3 regions of the Arthrobacter sp. Soil_N43 genome follow, and region 3 is predicted to be linked to each of the others. Evidence: predicted binding sites of a transcription regulator. Region 3 holds the regulator's gene; each other region holds the start of a gene.
What was found. Region 3 encodes LexA, which represses DNA repair genes until DNA is damaged. Its sites were predicted from a motif close to TCGAACANNTGTTCGA; they were not measured.

Region 1: a site for LexA is predicted at 1,077-1,092, ahead of AC3A3W_RS13500 (DUF5131 family protein). Genes of this name have one in related genera too.
Region 2: a site for LexA is predicted at 992-1,007, ahead of AC3A3W_RS04145 (DUF6504 family protein). Genes of this name have one in related genera too.

Annotation. Positions count from the first base shown of each region.
Region 1 covers NZ_JBDGML010000100.1:100,975-103,235, forward strand. The annotation lists gene tcmP (three-Cys-motif partner protein TcmP) at 1-310, shown strand, start outside; gene AC3A3W_RS13500 (DUF5131 family protein) at 307-1,059, opposite strand; gene AC3A3W_RS13505 (hypothetical protein) at 1,435-2,079, opposite strand.
Region 2 covers NZ_JBDGML010000053.1:5,328-7,588, forward strand. The annotation lists gene AC3A3W_RS04140 (DNA polymerase III subunit alpha) at 1-624, opposite strand, end outside; gene AC3A3W_RS04145 (DUF6504 family protein) at 621-944, opposite strand; gene AC3A3W_RS04150 (hypothetical protein) at 1,088-1,474, shown strand; gene AC3A3W_RS04155 (chorismate mutase) at 1,550-1,876, opposite strand; gene AC3A3W_RS04160 (VOC family protein) at 1,891-2,261, shown strand, end outside.
Region 3 covers NZ_JBDGML010000130.1:2,275-4,535, reverse strand. The annotation lists gene AC3A3W_RS21470 (ATP-dependent DNA helicase) at 1-736, shown strand, start outside; gene lexA (transcriptional repressor LexA) at 783-1,532, opposite strand; gene AC3A3W_RS21460 (LysM peptidoglycan-binding domain-containing protein) at 1,857-2,261, shown strand, end outside.

The DNA of each region.
Region 1 (2,261 bases), on a different contig from region 3:
ATGGTTGAGGGCATTGGGCCCGGACCAGGATGCTGTAGCGGGTATGCTTTTTGACTCCGTGGAACACCAAATTAACCGAGAGCATGAGAAGGCAACGGCAACAATCGCGGGCAACATATGCGCTCTTGTGGAGGATGGCCAGGAAAAGGCTGTCGTATGTTTCACCCATGAAATCTTCGGTGATGTCTACGGTGAGGCAAAAGAGACAGCATTCACAGCAGCCTTGAGACATCTGGTGAAGGCGGGCAAGGTGGACTTTGTGACCAAAGGCAGCAAGCCCCACCAGCACGTCATTCGTAAGGCGGCCTAGCCGCGGCTGAAGGCTGTCCCCGGCATTTCGTCCCAGGTTCGTCCGTCGAGTTCGCGTCCCTTTGCTTTTGGGGTTCGACCTCCCCATTGCTTGAAGAAGAAGGGCACTCCGGCTTCCTGACATTGGTCGCGAATATCGAGGACCCACGCTGGCTCCATCGGGCGGGCCTGAGGGCCAGACTCGCCGCCTACTATCACCCAGTTGATGCCGTCCAGATTCAGTCCAGGCAGACTACTGAGGAGTGGTTCACAAGATAGAAAGCGAACGGCGGCGGGGACAGACCGCAGGCTATCAATTCTATCGACGACGTCTCGTTCCTCAACGGAAACCCCCATCCATAGGTTGTGCGGCCAATCCAGCTTGTCCGCCAGCCGCCCCATACGGTGAGCCCGTTTTGTTAGCGCTTGATATGTGTGCTGCGGGGTTTCCCTTATGACATCAAAGATGTCGCGGACATAAGAGAGCGGGACTTTGGCGTGGAAGAGGTCGCTCATAGAGTTCACGAAGATGACCTTTGGCTTGTGCCATAGGTAAGGCTGCTTCAGCACAGTCGGATGAAGGGTGACGCCAAAGCCCGGACCAGAGGTCCGGTGATCTCCGTCATTTTGATACTTGCCCGCCCCCATTGCTTTGAGCCGCTTTGCTAAGGCCAGTGCATAGCAGTTGTCACATCCGGCTGCGACCTTGTCGCAGCCGGTGACGGGGTTCCAAGTTGCCTCGGTCCATTCAATGGTGCTCTGTGTCCCCACGATGCCCTTACTTCCCGTCGAACATTCGTTCGATACGCGACTACGCTAGCAAGTCGACGGGCGCGGCGACGCGATTCGCTCGCATGCGCTGGCCGTGGCGCGTCGGACGACGGGACACTGTCAGCCAAGCCACGAGGTTGGCCACGCCATCGCAGCGTAGCCGTCATGGTCTATGCCGCACGATGCACTTAAGGAAAGCATTATTTCCGATAGCCTCAGGAGCAGTAGTTGCTTGCTTGTTTTCTTGCTAGCGAGGATTGGGTTGGGGAAGTGGTGCAACCACGCGAGTGTCACTCGCAGAAGAGCAAATCAGACCCGGCGGTGCGCAAGTTGGATCAACCTTGCCTGCCCTGAGATGCCTTGCCTGCAGGCCGTCTAGGCTCTCTCGCGTTTTGAAAGCTCGTGGAGCTCACCCAGGATTTCCATCCACGGCGTCCCGTCTTGGATCAGCTTCGCGATATGTCGTGCGTGCGAGGTGTTACTGGCCATAGCTTCATCGAAACGCTCAATTAGACCTCTCGCGCCTTCGTCGAGGATATAGAGGACTTCGAGATCCGTCGTCGGCCTAAAATGCCATTCGTCATTGTCCGGATGCGTGCTGCTGACCTTGGATAGGAGGACAGGAGCGTCAATATTGGCCAGGGCCAACTGAGGCAGATTGGCGTCCATCAGCAGCATCGGCTCTTCACATGTCACAACAACGTGGCCCGTATTCTCCCCGTTAGGGAGTTTGGTTTGCGCCTTTGCAAGCGAGGACCCCGAGACAGATGCTGCAGCCTTTGGCCCCATCAGTATCGCCGCGGGCGGCGAATAGCTTTGCGCCATGAGCGACACGGGCCTTACCGTAAGCGTGTAGCCAAGGTGTCGGCCGATTTCACACAGCAGTGCTGCCGCATCTGCGCAGCGCGGCTCGGTGCCGAAAATGTTACCGACGACCAAGACCGCCGTGCGCAGCTCGTCGTAGGCTTTCGACTCGGTCGTTTCCGCCGCCTGCTTATTTTCCTGCCCGGCACATTCCATTACATCTCGCTGTCCAACTTAGTTCGACCCTGCGTCGAATCTGTCTCCGATAATAAGCCAGCGAACATGCAGGAGCTGCACCGGCAAGAAGCTCGTTTTGCCGCCTGAGAAACTGTCTGGGATCGATGAGGCACGGTGGGTCCAGGATCTCAGCTGTCGCCACGAAGCCGGCCTAAAGCCGC
Region 2 (2,261 bases), on a different contig from region 3:
CTGGGCGAGTTTGAGCATGCGGACGGCGTGGGCGGTGCTGAGGGGCTCTCCCGGGGCACTGAGATGGGAGACCACCTCCGCGACGACGCTTCCCGCCGGCATGGCATCCAGCCAGCTCTTGAAGAGCGTGCGGGGGCGGAGGTAACGGCGCCCGCCCATGGCCCTTCCGACGTCGGAATCCGGCCCGATCAGCACGCTAAGCACCGGCTTCAGGGTATCGGGGTGAAGGACCCTTGATGCCAGCTCCGCGCGGGTGACCGCAACCGGCACCACTCCCCCGGCCTTGCCCGTTGTGCGGGCATGGGCATCCGAAACCAGCCGGCAGAGCGCCTTGTAGCCGGCCCCGTTGGTGTGGCCGTGCGCCAGCACCACCACGCGGCCGGACAGCTGGGTGCGGAGGTCTCCCTCGTCGTCGAAAACGGCGAGATCCACGCCGACCACCGGGTCCAGCCCGGCAGCCATGCAGGCCTTAAGATGCTTGACCGTCCCGTAGAGGCCGTCCCGGTCAGTGCAGGCAAGCGCGGTTGCACCTGTTGCTGCCGCCGACTGGGCGAGCTCGTCGGGCCAGGAAACACCGTAGTGGGCGCTGAAGGCGGTGGAAACGTGAAGGTGCGTGAAGCTCATGCTGTCTTGTGCCGGAGGGCGTCGTGGATCCGGAGCAGCCTCCAGCGCCCGCTGCCGGTATGCCGGACCAGATCAAGTGTCAGGTGTTCAGGGGCCGCAGGGTTTTCCTTGGGCACCACCTGGACTCTCCAGATCTCGTGATCCACGAGTCCGGGCCCGCTGCCCAGTGGAGCCCGCTGTTCCTCGGCCCACCACTGGCGGCGCTCATACCAGTGGACCGGTTCGGCGCAGACTGCATATGTCCTGCCGCCCCACTGCAGCTCCACCGGCTGGCCTTCAAGTCCGCAGGCGACCTCCACGGACTCGCTGAACATGCCCATGGGTGCCTCCGGATACCAAGGTGAAGCTGCTGCAAATATTGGATGGTTCGAATATGTATTCGAATAAGTACAGTCTACGCCTGGCCTCCGGCAAAACCTAGATGGGTGTGGACGGACAGCGGCTCAGGGGGCAGGATGGAGCCATGAGTTCCAATGACGCACTCCTGAAGCACGTAAGCATCGCCGCCAAAGACACCATCCTGGTGGCCAAATTTGATATTGACGGCAACATTCCAGGATCGGGCGCCTTCGTAGTGGGGCTCGTGGCAGCAACTCCGGACTACTCACATCAACGGAGGCTTGGAATTGAGTTCATGAACGGCGAGGCCGTGTCGATGTACTCGTTCAGCCATGACGGCACCGAGGAGAACTTCGACATCACGAGTGTCGAGCATTCGGGCAGCACCATCACGGGCAAATTCCCCATGAGCACCGTGCTCGGGCTGGAGAAGGGCCACCTCATGTCAGCCTTCAGCGAGGCCGACGGGCGGGAATTCCAGTCGGGCGTGCCGGTCGAAGAGTCCCTTTAGACACCGCAACGGGACCCGACCACCCGGTCGTTGCCCAGTGCCTGCGGGCTGCCCAGTGCCTGCGGGGGCGCCTGCTCAGGCGTTCTCGTTGTGGATCTTCATCTCGAGTTCGATGAATTTCGAAATCATGGCCCGGTACGTGGTTTCCACGATGTCGGGGTCGATTTCCTTTTTCTCGGCAGCGGCGCGGACATGTTCGATCACACGTTCCACGCGACCGGGAGCCCGGACCTCGGCGTCATCGCCCTTGAGCGTCCCCGCGATCCTGATCAGACGTTCACGGCGCGCAATCAGCGTGACGATCTGGTCATCAACCTCGTCCACGGCGATCCGGACAGCTGCGAGCTGCTCCCTGTCAGCCTGGGCGCTTTTATCGTCTCCGTGATTTGTGGGCATGTCCATGACAGTATCGAACCATGCAGCCCCGAGTCGATTTTATTTCACTGGGAGTGCGAAGCGTTGCCGCCTCCCGCAGCTTCTATGTTGAGGGCCTAGGCTGGCCCGTCCACCGTGAATTTCCCGAAGTGATCTTCATCCAGGCCAACCACGGCCTCATCTTCTCCTTGTGGGACGCCGGGCAGATGCAGGCCGAAGCCGCTGTGGATGCCCCCGCGTCCGTACCGTGCATCACGCTCAGCCACAATGTGGCTAGCGCGGCCGAGGTCGATGAGGTGATGGCCCAGGCGGAATCCGCCGGGGCCGCCGTCGTGGCAAGCCCCAAGACCCAGCCTTGGGGAGGATACACGGGCTACTTCGCCGATCCGGACGGCTTCCGGTGGGAGATCGC
Region 3 (2,261 bases):
CACGCTGGCCATCGGCTCCGCCTTCGAACCCGCCGCCGGCGGTCTCGGCCTCCTGGGCGAAGGCGCCCCCAGCTGGACGGGCGTGGACGTCGGCTCCCCCTTCGACTACCCGAAGCAGGGCATCCTGTACGTGGCCGGCCACCTTCCCAAGCCGGGCCGGGGGATGTCGCCGGAAGCACTCGACGAACTGGAAACGCTGATCCGTGCCTCAGGCGGGGGAGCGCTGTGCCTCTTCTCGTCCCGCCGGGCCGCCGAGGACGCGGCCGAGGCGCTGCGCCCCCGCCTGGACGTCAGCGTCCTCTGCCAAGGCGACTCGACCATGACCGCACTGGTGAAACAGTTCGCCGACGAACCGGACACCTGCCTGTTCGGCACCATGTCCCTGTGGCAGGGAGTCGACGTTCCCGGCGGTTCGTGCCGGCTGGTGGTAATCGACAGGATTCCGTTCCCGCGGCCGGACGACCCCCTCATGACGGCACGCTCCCGGGCCGTAGCCCAGGCCGGCGGCAACGGTTTCATGTCCGTGTCAGCCACCCATGCCGCAATCCGCCTGGCCCAGGGCGCCGGGCGCCTCATCCGGTCCACGGATGACAAGGGTGTGGTGGCGGTCCTGGATTCGCGGCTCTCGACGGAGCGCTACGGCGGGTTCCTCCGCGCCGCGCTTCCGCCGTTCTGGCCCACGACGGACCGGAAGATCGCCGTGGCGGCGCTGGAAAGGCTCGCCGGGGCACAGTAGTTCTGGGAACCCCTTATCCAGAGGGAGATCTCGAGCGAACCGCGACCTAAAGCGACCGCAGTACGGACACGACCTTGCCCATGACCACGGCGTGATCGCCCAGGATGGGCTCGTACTGGGTGTTCTGGGGAAGCAGCCAGGTGTGGCCGTCCCGCTGCCGGAAGGTCTTGACGGTTGCTTCGTCATCCAACAGCGCCGCCACGATGTCGCCGTTGGCCGCGTCGCTCTGGCGCCGCACCACTACCCAGTCACCGTCGCAGATCGCGGCGTCCACCATGGAATCACCGGCAACCCTCAGCATGAACAGCTCCCCGTGGCCGACGAGCTGGCGCGGCAGGGGCATGAGGTCCTCCACCATCTGGTCGGCGAGGATGGGACCGCCGGCGGCAATGCGGCCCACCAGCGGAACCAGCGCAGTGTCCGTGGCGCTGGGCAGCTCCGAAACGGACGCACGGCCAGCGCTGTGCTGCGGGGTGCCCTTGTCCCCGCCGGCGGCCTTGGAGACTCCGGCATCCAGCGTCAGGGGCATGAGAACTTCCATTGCCCGGGGGCGCTTGGGATCGCGCCGGAGGTACCCGAGCTTTTCCAGCTGCGAGAGCTGGTGGGTGACGCTGGACAGGCTGGCCAGGCCAACGGTGTCGCCAATCTCCCGCATGGAGGGAGGGTACCCGTTGTCGTTGACCGAGCGCTGGATGGTTTCCAGGATCTTCTTCTGCCGGACGGTGAGTCCCTTGGGTGCTGTCCGGGACCGCTGGCTGCGCTGGGTAGCTTTGCCGTCGGAGGCTTGTGCTGCCATGTTCGCCAACGCCTTTCGTTCCTCCCGGCTTGCTTTGGCCGCAGTTGCCGGGAACTTCCGGCCTGAAATGTCAGACCCTGCTGATCAACTGCAGAAGTGGTTGTTCTTTGATTTCAAACGTAGGCCAGCCACAAGGCTTTTTCAAACATTTGTTCTAGCGAGTCTCGACTTTATTCGTCGATAAGTGCTAAAACTGGAGAAGCAAAGTTCGAACATGTGTTCTAGTTCAGCTGCGGAGCGGCCCGGCCATTCGAAAATGCCGGCGGATGCCCGGCGGACCGGGGCACACCGGGCAGCACAGAGTAGTCCAGGAGGGCTCAGTTCATGTCAGCTACAACAGCAGTTCACCATTCTCGTCACCAGAAGCCCCTGGGCACCCAGGGCCTGCAGGCCGGCGGGCGGCCTGGCCCGCAGACGGGCAAGCCTCCGCGGCTGCGGCTCACCCGCCGCGGGCGGATCGTCCTGATCGGGTTGCCGCTGGTACTTCTGGCTGCGCTTCTCCTGTCTCTCACCGGCCTGCTGAACTCCCCGGCCAAGGCAGCAGACGCCGCCGGCGGGCTGTCTGTGACGGAGACCGTTTCCGTGACGGTGCAGCCAGGGGAATCGCTGTGGGCCATTGCGGGGAGTGTTGATCCGGCCAGGGACCCGCGCGATGTCATCGCGGATATTGTCCAGCTGAACAACCTGGAGAACGGCAAGGTCATGCCGGGGCAGCAGCTGTTCGTCCCG